DNA from 2 places in the Halalkalibacter kiskunsagensis genome. Region 2 is predicted to be linked to the other one. Evidence: riboswitches for the same ligand, from Rfam matches in the RefSeq annotation. Region 2 holds a riboswitch; the other holds the start of a gene.
The links. A riboswitch is a leader RNA that binds a small molecule or an ion and turns the genes downstream of it on or off. The one in region 2 is predicted to bind S-adenosylmethionine.

Region 1 (7,860 bases), on a different contig from region 2:
CCGCCAGACCATCCGGTGTTAACAAGATATACGTCAACATTATGCTGGTCAATATTCTCTCCTAACATCTCTGCATAACGAGCTGCTGGAAGTGGTAAAAATGGTGCACCAAAACATGTTGAGAAGGTTGCCTCTGGAGATGTGATGCCACGCTCGGTACCAGCTAATTTACTCGTGTATCCAGACAAAAAGTGGTACATTGCCTGTTCTTTTGTTAGTTTGCTAATAGGCGGTAGAACTCCAAATGCATCAGCTGTAAGAAAGATGATTGTGTTGGGGTGACCTGCTATACTTGGTATTAACGCATTTGGAATGGCCTCAAGTGGATAGGCAGCTCGAGTATTTTCAGTTAGACAAGTATCATGATAATCTGCTTGACTTGTTTGTTTATCTAAAATGACATTTTCAAGAACGGTACCAAACCTAATCGCATTCCAGATTTGAGGCTCTTTCTCCTCCGTGAGATTAATGCATTTTGCATAACAACCACCTTCGATATTAAACACCCCGTTGTTTGACCAACCATGCTCATCATCACCAATTAATGACCGTTGTGGATCTGCTGAGAGCGTTGTCTTTCCTGTTCCTGATAAACCGAAAAATAAGGCTACATCACCTTCATTGCTCGTGTTGGCTGAGCAGTGCATTGAGAGGACATCTTGTTCAGGAAGTAAGTAGTTCATAATGGAGAAAATCGACTTTTTCATCTCACCTGCATATTCTGTTCCCCCTATTAATACAACACGCTCTTCAAAAGACACAATCACAAATGCCTCTGACCTGGTCCCGTCAATTGTCGGATTTGCTTTAAATGAAGGTGCTGAAATAATCGTAAAGGCTTTGTTTTCATTATCACTTCTTACTTCTGTAGGTCTAATAAATAATTGTCGAGCAAACACTTGGTGCCAAGCAAATTCGTTGATTACTTTTAAAGGCAAACGGTATAATTCGTCTGCCCCCGCATATCCATCTGAGACAAATAGTTCCTCTTTACGACCTAAATGATTGATAACTTTATGGTACAAAGAGGTGAAGACCTCTTTCTCAATAGGTTGGTTCACGCTTCCCCAGTCAATTTTGTCTGCCACAGAAGATTCCTTGACAATGAATTTGTCCTTAGGAGAACGCCCTGTATATGCGCCAGTTTCAACACTAAGTGCACCGGTTGAAGTTAAAGTCCCTTCACCGCGTATTAAAGACTTTTCGATTAGGGAAGAGATTGATAGATTAAGATAAACATTTTCTTGCTTCATTAAATTGGCTAATTCTGATTGTAGGCTTATCGTTTTCATTGTCGCAAAATCCTTTCCTTATTAAATGAATTAATTACCACTTTTAATAAAACTTGTTTATTAGTATAACACATTAAGTTTAATAGTCTATACTATTAAAATTTTTTTTAAAATGTGATACTTTTTGATCCTTAATTAAGCTTCTTGAGAGAAACCAATAGGTGCCTATACTGTCATTGGTCCTTTATTTAAGTGGCTTTGTACGTTAAGTGGAAGAATGATGTGTGTATGTACAAATGACGTTCCTATTTCTCAAGTCTGTGCATACGATGTAGGTAAAGAAAGTAAAGGAGGCGTTTGTGTTGGACCAAGTATCGATGCTTGATCTAGCTACCGTTTCTGCAGTGGTTGCAGCTCTTGTAACTGTGATCGGAAATGCTTTTGGAGTTGAGAAGCGGTATCGAGCTCTTTTAGCGATAGGTATAGCCGGTATCCTTTGGTTTATCCCGAGAGAGTGGGGGGAACAAGTCTTAATGGCTTTGATAATCGGATTAACCGCTAGTGGTGTGTATAGTCAAGTTAAACCAAGAGACAATGAAAATGAACTGATGAGGATGCAAATAAAAGAAGACGTAAAACAGGAGCTAGAACGAGAGCAAGAGCGCATGCGTCGTGAGGAATTAAAACGTAAGCTTCAAGAAGATCCTAATCGAAGAAACGATGATACCCCCTATTAGATGCGAAAGGGGGACCATGAGCATACTTTCTAAAGCAATCGCACACACTAAAATGGTAAAGGAACAATGCTATTTGTCAGGGTGCTCAAAAGTATGTTACGTATATGGTGATCCTAAGAGAGTTCCTCTTTATTATGGAACAATTTAGAAGGAACAGTTGACAGTATACGACATGTGCGATATGATATGCGTCGAACGGATACTCTTATCCTGAGTAGGCGGAGGGACAGGCCCGAAGAAGCCCAGCAACCAACACTCGTAGCCATGAGTGAAAAGGTGCTAACCTGCAAGGCATTTGCCTTGAACGATAAGAGGCTAAAGGTAAACATTCAACCCTTTTCCTCTTTGGAAAAGGGTTTTTATCGTTTATACGTCTTTACAGGTAGGTATTTCCCATTCGGTGGGGCATGAGTGCCGTCTCAAAGAAAGACACATGCTAGTAAAGTAGCAGTGTTTAAAGGAGGAAATGATTAGTATGACAGAATTAAAAAGTAGACGTTTATTTACGTCAGAATCTGTAACGGAAGGGCATCCTGACAAAATTTGTGATCAAATTTCTGATGCGATTCTTGATGCGATTTTAGCAAATGATCCAAATGCGCGTGTTGCGTGCGAAACGTCAGTTACAACAGGACTTGTATTAGTAGCAGGAGAAATTACAACAAGTACGTATGTTGATATTCCAAAAATTGTTCGGGAAACAATCAAAGGAATTGGTTATACTCGTGCGAAATATGGTTTTGACTATGAAACGTGTGCTGTGCTCACTTCAATTGATGAACAGTCAGCAGATATTGCACAAGGGGTTGACAAAGCTCTTGAAGCACGTGAAGGCCAAATGACAGATGAAGAAATCGAAGCAATTGGTGCTGGTGACCAAGGTCTTATGTTTGGGTACGCTAACAATGAAACAAAAGAGCTTATGCCTCTACCTATTTCGTTAAGTCACAAAATTGCTCGTCGTTTAACAGAAGTACGAAAAGATGAAATTCTTCCTTACCTTCGCCCTGATGGAAAAACACAGGTTACGGTTGAGTATGATGAAGATGGCAAACCTGCACGTATTGATACAATTGTTATTTCTACTCAGCATCATCCAGAAGTATCGCTTGAGCAAATTCAACGTAACTTAAAAGAATATGTAATTAATCCAGTCGTTCCACAACAATTGATTGACGAGGATACGAAATATTTTATTAATCCAACTGGTCGTTTCGTAATTGGTGGACCTCAAGGGGATGCTGGTTTAACTGGACGTAAAATCATCGTGGATACATACGGTGGTTACGCACGTCACGGTGGCGGTGCGTTCTCTGGTAAGGATGCGACGAAAGTTGATCGCTCTGGTGCATACGCTGCACGATATGTTGCGAAAAACATTGTTGCTGCCGGTCTTGCTGATAAATGTGAAGTGCAGCTCGCTTATGCTATTGGCGTTGCTCGTCCGGTATCCATCTCAATTGATACGTTTGGAACAGGGAAAGTTTCAGAAGAGTCACTTGTTACGCTAGTTCGTGACAACTTTGACCTTCGTCCAGCAGGGATTATAAAAATGCTTGACCTTCGTCGTCCGATCTACAAGCAAACAGCAGCTTACGGTCACTTCGGTCGTACAGATGTGGAATTACCATGGGAGCAAACAAATAAGGCTGCTGCTTTAAAAGAGCAAGCTGGACTATAGGAACATAGAAGAGACAGTCTCATTTTGAGACTGTCTGTTTTTTTTGTAGAGAGTTTAGCTTGGCGGGAAGAAAGAAGGGGAGAGTTCGACTAAGAAGAATGAGCTTTGGGTTTATCTAAACTTGATTTTTACAATAAATGTAATTTCGTGCCGGGAACTAATCGGATAATTGCAGCTGTATACTTGATCCTTTACAAAAGGACATGCAAATAAAGCAAGTCCTTTTGTATGGAGTGTCCCTCTTCTGGTCAAAATGTAAGTAAGAGGGGGTGAGTAAGTTGGCACAAGATGTATTATGTGAAGTAAACAACTGTGTATATTGGGCTCAGGGCAATCAGTGTGATGCAGACAGAATTTATGTAGTAAGTCATACAGGCAAAGAAGCGGAAAAACAAGAAGAGACTGACTGTAAGACATTTGAACCTCAACATTAATTAGTTATAGAAAAGAGCGACGCACTCGCTCTTTTCTATTTCTATTATTGATAATAATAATCAATGTTATTCAAAATAGGCTAAAAATATTCTATTTGCTATTGTTCTCTTTCAATACTTGCTTATAATGTTGTCCTTTTTCAACATATTCACGTCGAATACGCGCCATGTCATCAAGATCTACTTGAGTTAAGTCGCGGATAACTTTAGCGGGCCTACCAAAAGCCATAGAGTGAGCAGGAATCTTTTTTCCCGGGGGGACAAGGCTGCCTGCTCCTATAAAAGCGCCTTCCCCAATCTCAGCTCCATCTAGAACGATTGATCCCATACCAATTAAGGCTTTTTTACGAATTGTACAACTATGTAACATGACTTGGTGACCGACCGTTACATCATCTTCAATAATTAGTGGGTATTTCGGGCTTTGATGAAGCATAGATTGATCTTGAATGTTAACGCGATCACCAATAATTGTAGGAGAAACATCTCCTCGAATAACTGTTTGAAACCAAATACTCGATTTTTCTCCAATTGTAACATCTCCAGAAATAGTCACACCATCCGCAATGAAGGCGCTAGGAGCAATGGAAGGAAATTTATCTTGATATTGATAAATCATGAAGTCACATCCTTTTCGTTTAGTAATAAAATCGCTATACTTATTTTAACGTATATTTGCAGGTCATGTCCTTTTTTCAAATTGATTTGCTAAGGAGGAACGCATTATGTGGAAATGGGAAGTGGCTGATCCAAGAGGTGTCGTTGTTGTTGTTCATGGTGCAGGAGAACACCATGGAAGATATCAATGGCTAGCGCAAAAATGGAATAGTCATGGTTTAGATGTTGTAATGGGGGATCTCCCCGGTCAAGGGAAAACAAGAGGGAAACGCGGGCATATCCAATCATTTAACCAATATTTAGATTCGGTGGAGGAGTGGATTGAGGAAGCTCGAATAAAAGGGTTGCCGGTCTTCTTACTAGGACATAGTATGGGTGGACTTGTTGTCATCCGTACGCTCATGGAGCGAAATAATGCGATGATCGAGGGAGTGATCTTATCTTCACCTTGCTTAGGCTTAAGCGAGCCACCAGCAAAAACAAAAGAGCTTGCTACGAAAATAATGCATCGAATCACACCTGCATTGAGTCAGAATTCAGGAATTCGCTCTGAATTGGTAACACGTAATGAAGACATACGTGAACAATATTTAAAAGATGAGTTACGTGTCAGTAAAGTTTCAGCAAGGTGGTATCAAGAGTTATCGAAAGCAATGCGTCTGGCTCACAGGTATCCGGAAAAATTTCCGAACATACCTCTCTTTGTTTTGCAATCTGGTGAGGACTATGTAGTAAATAAATATGATGTTAGGGATTGGTTCAATCAGTTAACTTTAACAGAGAAATATTATAAAGAGTGGGATGGGCTTTACCATGAAGTGTTTAACGAACCAGAAAGAGAAGATGTTTTCCGTCATGCTGTGGGATTTGTAAATTTATTGATCCCATAGTAACTGTCGATTTGTTGTCATTGTAAGTCACCTATGATTGTGCTAAGGTTCTTATTATGAAATTGACGAGGAGGAAAGCTGTTGAACGCTCCGACAAAACCAATCCCATTGCTGATGAATATTTACAAAGAAGTGATTCCGACGGTCCACAAATATTTCGATCCGTGGAAGCAGAAAGCGGCAACAATTCCCGACTCCGAGCTCAGAGCCCAAGCACTTGATTCCCTTGAAAAAAAAGAGTTTCATTGTGAAGGGGGAGGAGTTTACGGACTTGTGGCAAAAGACCGCTTTGATGACTTGATTCAGTTTATTATTGCTTATCAAATAGCTTGTGACTACCTTGATAATCTATGTGATCGAAGTCCATCTTTAGATCCTAATGATTTCCGTTTGCTTCATCAAGCTCTCCTAGATGCACTAACGCCAGGTGCAGAGTTAAAGAATTACTATCAATATAGGGCTGAACAAGAGGATGGTGGGTATCTACATGCCTTGGTAAAAACGTGCCAAGATATTCTTGTAACGTTTCCAGCTTTCGATAAGGTAAGAGCTGGAATGTTGGAACTAAGTGGATACTACGGTGACTTACAAGTACATAAACATGTGAAAAAAGAAGACCGGATCCCAAGACTTGAAAGTTGGTTTGAACTGCACCGTCATAAAGTGCCTGACATGACTTGGTATGAGTTTTCAGCTTGTGCAGGGTCGACTCTCGGTATTTATACACTAGCAACCTATGCAACGAAATCCGATCTAACCGAAGAAACGGCCAATATTTTAAAAGAAGGGTACTATCCATGGATTCAAGGTCTCCATATTCTGTTAGATTACTTTATTGATCAAGAAGAAGATATTGCAGATGATGAATTAAATTTCTTGTTTTATTATGAAAATGAAGAGGAAATGATCGAACGTTTTCGTTTATTTGTTGAGAAATCTGAAGAATTGATCTCTAGGTTACCAGATCCGAAATTTCATAAAATGATTATTCGAGGAATTATTGCGATTTATATATCTGATGAAAAAGTACAAAAAGACAAAGAGATGAAAAAGAAGTCCAAGAAGATGATTAAGATGGGTGGTTTACCAACACTTTTATTTTATCTAAATAGTTGGATGTATCGACGTGAACGTTAAATACCAAAAACGGGTAGTGTTTTTGGTAGAAGCGGAACTGCTGCTGTTTCGAACGACAAGTAGTGGGCAACCGTCGTTTGACGCACAGCTTCTGGAGCCGTTTCCACCCTTTTAGTAGCTATCATACTTCATTGAACGCTACTTGAATTTCATTTATTCTATTCCCTCTTAGAAAATTAAAGGTCTGCCCCTAAAGGCAGACCTTTTTCACTATGTTTTATGTAGTCGTTGTTTGGTAACCATCGACGAGCAAATCTAATTTCCCAGTATCAGGACAAATTACAAGACCATGAACAGGAACGTGCTTTGGAAGAAGTGGGTGGTGTTTAATCATCCTAACGCTGTGTTGAACATTGTCTTCAACTTTGTCAAAGCCAGTTAAAAATGATTTAATGTCAACTCCTGAAAATTCAAGAGTTTCAATAGTCTTCATATCAACGCCGTTTGCTTCAGCTTTTTTTAAGACTGATGAAGCCTCTAGCCCAGTCATCCCACAGCCATGGTGCCCAACAACCATTACCTCATCAGCTTGTAATTCATAAATCCCCACTAAAATACTACGCATAATGCTTCCGAATGGATGAGAGATGACCGCTCCTGCATTTTTTATGATCTTAGCATCTCCATTTTTTACATTTAATGCTGCAGGCAGCAATTCTAATAATCGTGTATCCATACATGTTAAGATGACTACTCTTTTATTAGGAAATTTAGTTGTTTGAAACCTCTCATAGTGTTTTGACGTAACAAATTGTTCGTTATGGTCCAATATTGAACTAAGTAATGACATGAGTCATAATCTCTCCTCTTTAAATTCTTTATTTTATCTCTAAAAGGGTTTGTTCTCTCCTTACTCGAACGATATAACATGTGAGGCGTTGATGCTAACGATTTGCCAATTGCTATTCTCCCTTTTGTTGTTTCGTTTATTTTATCTTTTTTCTAGCACAACTACAAATGGGGGATGATTTGCTTGATTTATAAATTCATATTTCAGGACATGAGCATGGCGTTGATCAATTTGTTCGACAAAGGAAAGGACACTGTTCTTTTCGACTTTGCCTTCTTCGTGGCCATGGTAGATAACAAGGACAATTGTTCCGCCTTTTGGCATCATATCAAGCAATGCAC
Region 2 (7,860 bases):
ACTCTTGTACGAGGACTAGATTATTATTTTCATACTGCGTTTGAGATTATGGCTGAGGGAGAGGGTTTTGGAGCGATTACGACACTTTGTGGTGGTGGTCGTTACACAGGACTTGTTGAGGAAATTGGTGGTCCATCGACTCCTGGAATCGGTTTTGCTTTTAGTATTGAGCGTGTCATTATGGCATTAAAAGCACAAGAACAAGCCATTCCTGTTGCTCCGAAATTAGACTGCTATTTAGTTTCATTAGGTGATGCGGCAAAAGAAAAAACTGTTGAGCTTTTGTATAAACTTAGAAGTGCAGGTATTAGTGCTGATAAAGATTATTTAGATAAGAAGATGAAAGCTCAGTTTAAAGCGGCTGACCGCTTACAAGCACGATTCACAGCAATCCTTGGTGATGATGAACTTACCGAAGGAGTTATTAATGTGAAGGATATGGAAACAGGTGAACAGGTACAAGTAGAGCTTGAAACATTTATTGACCATATAAAAGAGAAAACCTTAGGAGGTAAGTAGGATGATAGGGAGAACACATCACTGTGGAATGCTACGCGAAGAAAATGTAGGAGAACGAGTACAATTAAAAGGGTGGGTACAAAGACGACGTGATTTAGGTCAAGTTATTTTTCTAGATGTTCGTGACCGATCTGGAATTGTTCAAATTGTCTTTAGTCCTGAAGTAAACCTAGAAGCACTTTCATTAGCAGAGCGAGTAAGAAATGAATATGTCATTGAGGTAGAAGGACAAGTCGTTGCTAGAGATCCAAAGACAGTAAATGATAAAATTGCAACAGGCTCAATTGAGATTCATGTTGAAAAAATTAGTATCTTAAATGCATCGAAGCCACTTCCGTTCCAAATTGAAGCTGATACAGATGCATCAGAAGATGTTCGTTTAAAGTATCGTTATCTTGACCTACGTCGTCCTGATATGCAAGAGACGTTTAAATTACGTTACCGTACGACGAAGTTAATACGTGACTTCCTTGATGAAGAAGCTTTCATGGAAATCGAAACGCCAATGTTAACGAAAAGTACACCAGAGGGAGCGCGTGATTATCTTGTGCCAAGTCGTGTACACCATGGTGAGTTTTACGCGCTGCCACAATCACCACAACTCTTTAAGCAACTACTAATGGTTTCTGGTTTCGAACGTTACTATCAAATTGTTCGTTGCTTCCGTGATGAGGACCTTCGTGCCGATCGTCAACCTGAATTTACACAAGTCGATATTGAAACATCGTTCATGGATAAAGAAGACTTACTTGCGATGACAGAGAAAATGATGGCGAAAATTATGAAGGAAACAAAAGGGATAGAGGTATCATTGCCGTTTCCACGTCTTACGTACGATGAAGCAATGAATCGTTTTGGATCAGATAAACCAGACCTTCGTTTTGGAATGGAGTTAATTGAACTATCAGATGTTGTGAAGGGTTCTGAGTTTAAAGTATTCAAAAGTGCACTGGCGTCTGGTGGAACAGTTAAAGGATTGAACTTGAAAGGTGGAGCAGATAAGCTTTCACGTAAAGATATCGATGCTCTTACTGACTTTGTAAAGCAATTCGGTGCTAAAGGGTTAGCATGGTTAAAAGTTGAAGAAGAAGGACTAAAAGGCCCAATTGCGAAGTTCTTTGATGAGGATGTAGCATCTGGTCTTCAAAGTGCACTAGGTGCAGAAACAGGAGACTTATTATTCTTTGGAGCAGATAAGAAGCAAGTTGTCTTTGATAGCCTTGGTGCACTACGATTGAAGTTTGGAAAACAGTTTGACTTAATTGATCAAAGCCAATTTAACTTCCTTTGGGTAGTTGATTTTCCTCTTGTAGAATATGATGAAGAAGCAAAACGTTATGTTGCTTTGCACCATCCGTTTACAAGCCCGGTAAAAGAAGATATGGAACTTCTTGCATCTGACCCAGGAAGCGTACGTGCAAATGCTTATGATCTTGTGTTGAATGGATATGAGCTAGGTGGGGGATCACAACGTATTTACCAAAGCGATATTCAAGAGCAAATGTTTAAAGCACTTGGGTTCTCTGAAGAAGAGGCACGTAAGGAATTTGGTTTCTTGTTAGAGGCATTTGAATACGGTACACCGCCACATGGAGGGATTGCACTTGGCTTAGATCGTCTTATTATGCTTTTAGCAGGTCGTACGAATTTACGTGATACGATTGCATTTCCGAAGACTGCAAGTGCTAGTTGTTTACTAACGAATGCGCCTGGTGAAGTAAGTGTTGAGCAATTAATTGACTTAAATTTATCAATTATCGGTAAGAAACAAGAGAAAATGAACTTAGTTTGACAGAAAGTAATAGGTGACGTATAATCACTGTTAATAGAATATGGACGTTTGAATATTCAAACTTATCAAGAGTGGTGGAGGGAACTGACCCGTTGAAGCCCGGCAACCTTTTTGCAAGCCAAGCAAAAAAGGTGCTACTTTCAGCAGAATGATTTTATTCTGAAAGATAAGTAAAGGCAGAAAACCTTTTCTTATCAGGAAAGGTTTTTTGTTTTATTTACGGAGAGAGAGGGACATGAGATGATACGAGTTGGTTTAATTGGGTTTGGGACTGTAGGCGGTGGAGTGTATGAGCGATTACTTCATACAAAAAAGCAAATTAAACAATTATTGAAAAATGAGATTGAAATTTCTGCTATATTGGTTAAGGATCGACAAAAGCGGCGAGCTGAAAATGTAGATACATTTGTGACAACTAGCTGGGATGAGTTTTGCGAAAGAGCTGAATTTGATGTTATTTTTGAAGCGATTGGGGGGATTGAACCAGCTTTCACCTATACGGCAAGGTGGTTGGAAAAAGGGGTACCGGTCATTAGCGCAAATAAGAAATTAGTGGCCGAAAGAGGAGAAATTTTAGAACACCTAGCAGTTGATCATTGTACTTATTATGGATACGAAGCAGCTGTTGCGGGGGGAATTCCGATTATTAATTCCTTAAAAGGTAATCTTACAACTACACCTATAACGAGAGTATCTGGCATATTAAATGGAACAACAAACTACATGTTAACAGAAATGATTGAAAATCATCGTAGCTTCACTGAGGTGTTATTGGAGGCGCAAGAGCTTGGCTACGCTGAAGCTGATCCTACTGATGATATTGAAGGATTTGATGCCTGGTATAAAATCCGAATACTCAGTCGTTTATGTTTTGGTACTTGGCCATCTGTTACCTCATTTTTTCGAAAAGGTGTAGCAAACATTGAAGATTGGCATGTTGAAGTGGGAGAACGCCTTGGTTTTAAAGTAAAGCTAATTGCCGAGGCGTGGAGGAGCGATTTAGGAGTGAAAGGTCGTGTGACTCCAGCTTTTCTATCACCAACTGAACCTTTAGCAAATGTTAGAGGAGTTACGAATGGCATTTCTTTAGAAGGGGATTTCGTTGATCAACTTCTTTTTCTAGGACCAGGAGCCGGAAAGGAAGCAACAGCAAATAGCATGGTGGAGGATTTTATTTTCCATGAACGTACGACAAATGCAATAAGAGTAACAAAAGAGGGAAAAAGGGAACAAGCTGAGTCCTGTATTCATTCCTTTGTATTTATCAATCATGCAGATCGAAATCGAGCTTTGGAATGGGTAAAGCAAGAGGGGATTGCTGTGATTGATACATATGCTCATCATGAGGGGGAAGGTTGGATCGTATCAAGTAACAACTCATCCCCTTTTGAAACGTATCCTATTTATGGTGACATATCAAAAAGGAAACGAGAAAAGACCATTCATTCAGCGCAATTCGGGGCGTTCTGATTTAAGCTTTTGATAGGCACTTACTAATGAATAGGCATCATCTTTAATATAATAAGTGCGAACCCCCCGGTTCGTGTGTAAATACAAAAAACCCATCGCATCTTGTTCCGGCTTTTTTCTATAGGAAATGTCAAAGATTGCGGTTAATGGAAATGTATCATCTTTGACGATTAGCTCATTGTCAAATAACTTCATATCAAATGATGTTTCAATGATACGTTTTTCGGTCCAACCAATTTCTTGGTGAATTTCAACACATCTTTGAGTAGCGAGTAAATTCATATTGGGCTCACCTCTCATCCATAAATTATTTAGGTAAACTGTAACATAGGGAATGAGAAATTACCAAATGATTAAATGGTCGAATATTCTGACTACGTCATTGACATTCTAATCTAGGCTTGATAGAATGTATGTAAGCAAGTAAGATTTCCTAAGATGTACGTATGCATCTATGTTTTGAGCCAACAGAATTTGAACGGGAGCTTGCGTTATAAATGGGATTACAAGCCTTCATGAATGGAAGTAAGAACATTTATACAAAGCACCCACCTGCGTAGGAGCAGGTTCAAAACTATAAGTAAAACGGCATTATTGGGATTTCTTACTTTATAGAATGAAAGATCACAACTTCTCTATCGGAGGTTGTTTTTTTTGTATTAAGAATGAACTAGGTGTATTTTGTAAACCCTTCTAAATGAACTTAGACTTTTAGTATTTGCTATGGTATAGTCAATTCCGATAATACCGTTTGGAAGGGGCAAGGAGAATGTTGCATCAATTTTCACGAAATGAACTTGCGATTGGGCATGATGGATTAGCTCAATTACAAAATAGTACTGTGGCCGTTTTAGGTATTGGAGGAGTAGGCTCTTTCTCAGCTGAGGCACTAGCTCGTTCGGGAGTTGGTAGGTTAGTGCTTGTTGATAAAGATGATGTTGACATCACAAATGTAAATAGACAGATCCATGCATTATTATCAACAGTGGGTAGACAAAAAGTTGAATTAATGAAAGAACGAATTCAAGATATTAATCCAGAATGTGAAGTTATTGCTTTAAAAATGTTTTATACAGAAGAAACGTACGAACAGTTTTTTAGCTATGGGTTAGATTATGTAATTGATGCTAGTGATACGATTAGTTATAAAATTCATTTAATGAAACAATGTCTTGAACGCAAAATCCCGATTATTTCTAGTATGGGAGCAGCCAATAAAATGGATCCAACTCGCTTGCGTATTGCTGACATTTCTAAAACAAGTCATGATCCAATTGCAAAGGTTATCAGAACTCGCTTACGTAAAGATGGGATTAGAAAAGGAATCGAAGTAGTATTCTCTGATGAACAACCAATCAAAATTAGGGAGGATATCCGTCAAGAGATTGTTTCAGAAGCAGCGGAACAAGGAAGTATTCGCAAAGCTAAAATGCCGCCATCATCGAATGCATTTGTTCCTTCTGTAGCGGGGCTGATTATGGCTGGACATGTTATTACGAACCTTTTAAAAGAAATTGAAATTAATCGGTAAAAAAAAAAGGTCTGTCTCATAAGCCGAAAAAGAGGCGGCAATGGCTCCGTTCGCTACTCGCATTGAGAGGAAAAAAACCACTCCTCTCAATGCTTTTAAAAGATGTAGCGACTAGCTCATTGCTTCAAGGTACCTTTTTGTACATTCTCTCTATTAGGTTAGTTCTTATTTAGCTAGCTTTTCAAGGTTTCCATTCTTGTCCATCTTGAATGCTGCGGTAGAAAGAGACTCCTCGTCTTCTAAAATTGCCATACGTCTTGCGCGATTCATAATTTGAATAAGAGATTGGTAATCCTCTTCAATAATACTATTATCCTGTTTTATTTTCTTTAACTCTCGTTCAAGTTCGCGGTTACGTAATTCCAGTTCTTTATTTTCTTTTACAAGCTTTTCATTTTCTCGTTGTAAAGTTGGTGATTGCGCATTTGTATGCATGACAGTTTGTAAATACTCAATGACAGATTCTAAAGACATCTCACTATCTAGTGATTGGTTCATTCGTTCTATACTAGCTTGAGGTGACCACATTGGTCTCATTTGAGGATAATATGAGAAGGAAGCAGCCCGTTTTCTTTCTTTACGTTCTTTCTTCGCTTCAGCAATTTGTTTCATATAGCGATTGCGAACAACCGCATTCCAACGAAATCCACAAGCTGCAGATGTACGGTTTAATTCATCGCCCACTTCATCAAAGGCACGTAACTGTGTACTACCTTCCGTTATATGTTTTAATACAGTTTCAGCTAACAAAACATCATCTTCATGTGACCAAGCATCTTGTCTAACTTTCATTCTTGTCATCTCCTTTAATAATTTTTCTATCTAGTTGATACAAAGTCTGTCCAGAAAAGCGAACCTTTATACAAGGATGATAGAAAAAAGGGATTATTTAGGAGTTGGAAAGGAGAAAGGCTACAGTTACAAGAGCAAAATGTAAGGGGGATATCAAACAAGTGATAGTTATTTAAGGTAGAAATCTACAAAGCTATTTACAATTATGAAAGTTACTACAACTATTATGAAGAGGTTGAATACTAGAATTTGCTCTAGATATCAACCTCTATTTTTAACCGTAGTTTATTCATTCTTTTGAAGTCGATCATAAATTTCGGCTAATGTACGTTCGAATTTACCTGTACGTTTCGGTTCGTAATAGGCTGTATTTTTTAACTTGTCAGGTAAATATTGTTGTTTTACCCAGCCATGTTCAAAGTCATGAGGATATTTGTAATCGACTCCGCGTCCAAGTTGTTTTGCCCCTTGATAATGGGCATCTTTTAAGTGTTTCGGAACATCTCCCACTTTGCCACTACGAATATCTGCTAAAGCGGCATCAAGTGCAGTATAGGCAGAATTCGATTTTGGTGATAAACAAAGTTCGATCACAGCATTTGCCAAAGGAATCCGCGCTTCTGGAAATCCAAGGCGCTCTGCTGCCTCAATTGCTGATAGAATACGTGACCCTGCTTGAGGATTACCTAGTCCAATATCTTCATAGGCGATGACGAGGAGCCTCCTATTAATACTTACTAAATCACCTGCTTCAATTAATCTGGCTAAGTAATGAAGAGCAGCATTGACGTCGCTTCCTCGTATCGATTTTTGAAAGGCTGACAGAACGTCGTAATGAGCGTCACCGTCTTTATCATGGTGGAAGCTTTTCTTTTGAATGGATGCTTCTGCTGCGGATAAAGAAATTGTTTTTTCTCCAGATGGATCTGGAAAGGTTGAGAGGATTGCTAATTCTAAGCCGCTTAAAGCTGATCGAACGTCGCCACCACATGCTTGCGCTAAGTGAGTAAGAGCTTCTTCACTAATGTTTATATTATCAACTCCATACCCATTTTTCTTATCATGAAGGGCACGTTGTAAGGCATGTTTAATATCTGTGACGCTAAGCGGCTCAAGTTCAAATATTTGACAGCGACTACGAATTGCTGGATTAATAGAATGGAATGGATTTGTCGTTGTTGCCCCTATTAATATAAGAAGTCCATTTTCAAGATAGGGTAACAAAAAATCTTGTTTTCCTTTATCTAAGCGATGTACTTCATCGAGTATTAATATAAGTTGACCGTACATTTTTGCTTCTTCTACAGCAATCTCCATGTCTTTTTTGTTATGAACAACTGCATTAAGCATTTTAGATGGAGTGCCCGTTGAACCAGCAATAGCACTTGCAATTGATGTTTTTCCAATACCAGGAGGGCCATAAAGAATCATTGAAGATAACTGCCCGACATCAACCATTCTTCTTAGTAGCTGCCCTTGGCCAATTAAGTGTTGTTGTCCGATAATATCTTCTATTTTCTTAGGTCTCATGCGATATGCGAGTGGTTGTTTTTTCATAAGTATAGCCCCTCTTCTTACAATGCTATTGTTAGTGTAATAGATGAAATCATAAAAGCCAACTATTCGAGGTCGCTCCAAAAGGAAAAAGTACCCTTTTGGAGCGACCTCTATAGATTTTCATGCTATAATGGCAAAGACTTAGATAGAGAGAAGGGATTTCTCTTGGGTAGAGGAGAATATGAAAGAAATAAACGAG

Region 1: linked by a shared signal. The riboswitch ahead of metK (methionine adenosyltransferase) and the one ahead of SLH51_RS23700 (homoserine dehydrogenase) in region 2 are both predicted to bind S-adenosylmethionine.

What each region holds. Positions count from the first base shown of each region.
Region 1 covers NZ_JAXBLX010000008.1:105,579-113,438, reverse strand. Annotated here, with positions in the region: gene pckA (phosphoenolpyruvate carboxykinase (ATP)) at 1-1,292, opposite strand, end outside; gene SLH51_RS06645 (hypothetical protein) at 1,595-1,969, shown strand; SAM riboswitch class I at 2,172-2,283, shown strand; gene metK (methionine adenosyltransferase) at 2,445-3,650, shown strand; gene SLH51_RS06635 (DUF1540 domain-containing protein) at 3,929-4,084, shown strand; gene SLH51_RS06630 (gamma carbonic anhydrase) at 4,176-4,703, opposite strand; gene SLH51_RS06625 (alpha/beta hydrolase) at 4,810-5,592, shown strand; gene SLH51_RS06620 (tetraprenyl-beta-curcumene synthase family protein) at 5,674-6,729, shown strand; gene SLH51_RS06615 (hypothetical protein) at 6,726-6,854, opposite strand; gene SLH51_RS06610 (beta-class carbonic anhydrase) at 6,947-7,519, opposite strand; gene mnmM (tRNA 5-(aminomethyl)-2-thiouridylate-methyltransferase MnmM) at 7,661-7,860, opposite strand, start outside.
Region 2 covers NZ_JAXBLX010000076.1:1,528-9,387, forward strand. Annotated here, with positions in the region: gene hisS (histidine--tRNA ligase) at 1-519, shown strand, start outside; gene aspS (aspartate--tRNA ligase) at 521-2,311, shown strand; SAM riboswitch class I at 2,371-2,484, shown strand; gene SLH51_RS23700 (homoserine dehydrogenase) at 2,552-3,781, shown strand; gene SLH51_RS23705 (hypothetical protein) at 3,758-4,063, opposite strand; RNA gene ssrS (6S RNA) at 4,209-4,386, shown strand; gene SLH51_RS23715 (tRNA threonylcarbamoyladenosine dehydratase) at 4,551-5,312, shown strand; gene SLH51_RS23720 (RsfA family transcriptional regulator) at 5,478-6,104, opposite strand; gene SLH51_RS23725 (replication-associated recombination protein A) at 6,390-7,661, opposite strand; gene SLH51_RS23730 (YczE/YyaS/YitT family protein) at 7,827-7,860, shown strand, end outside.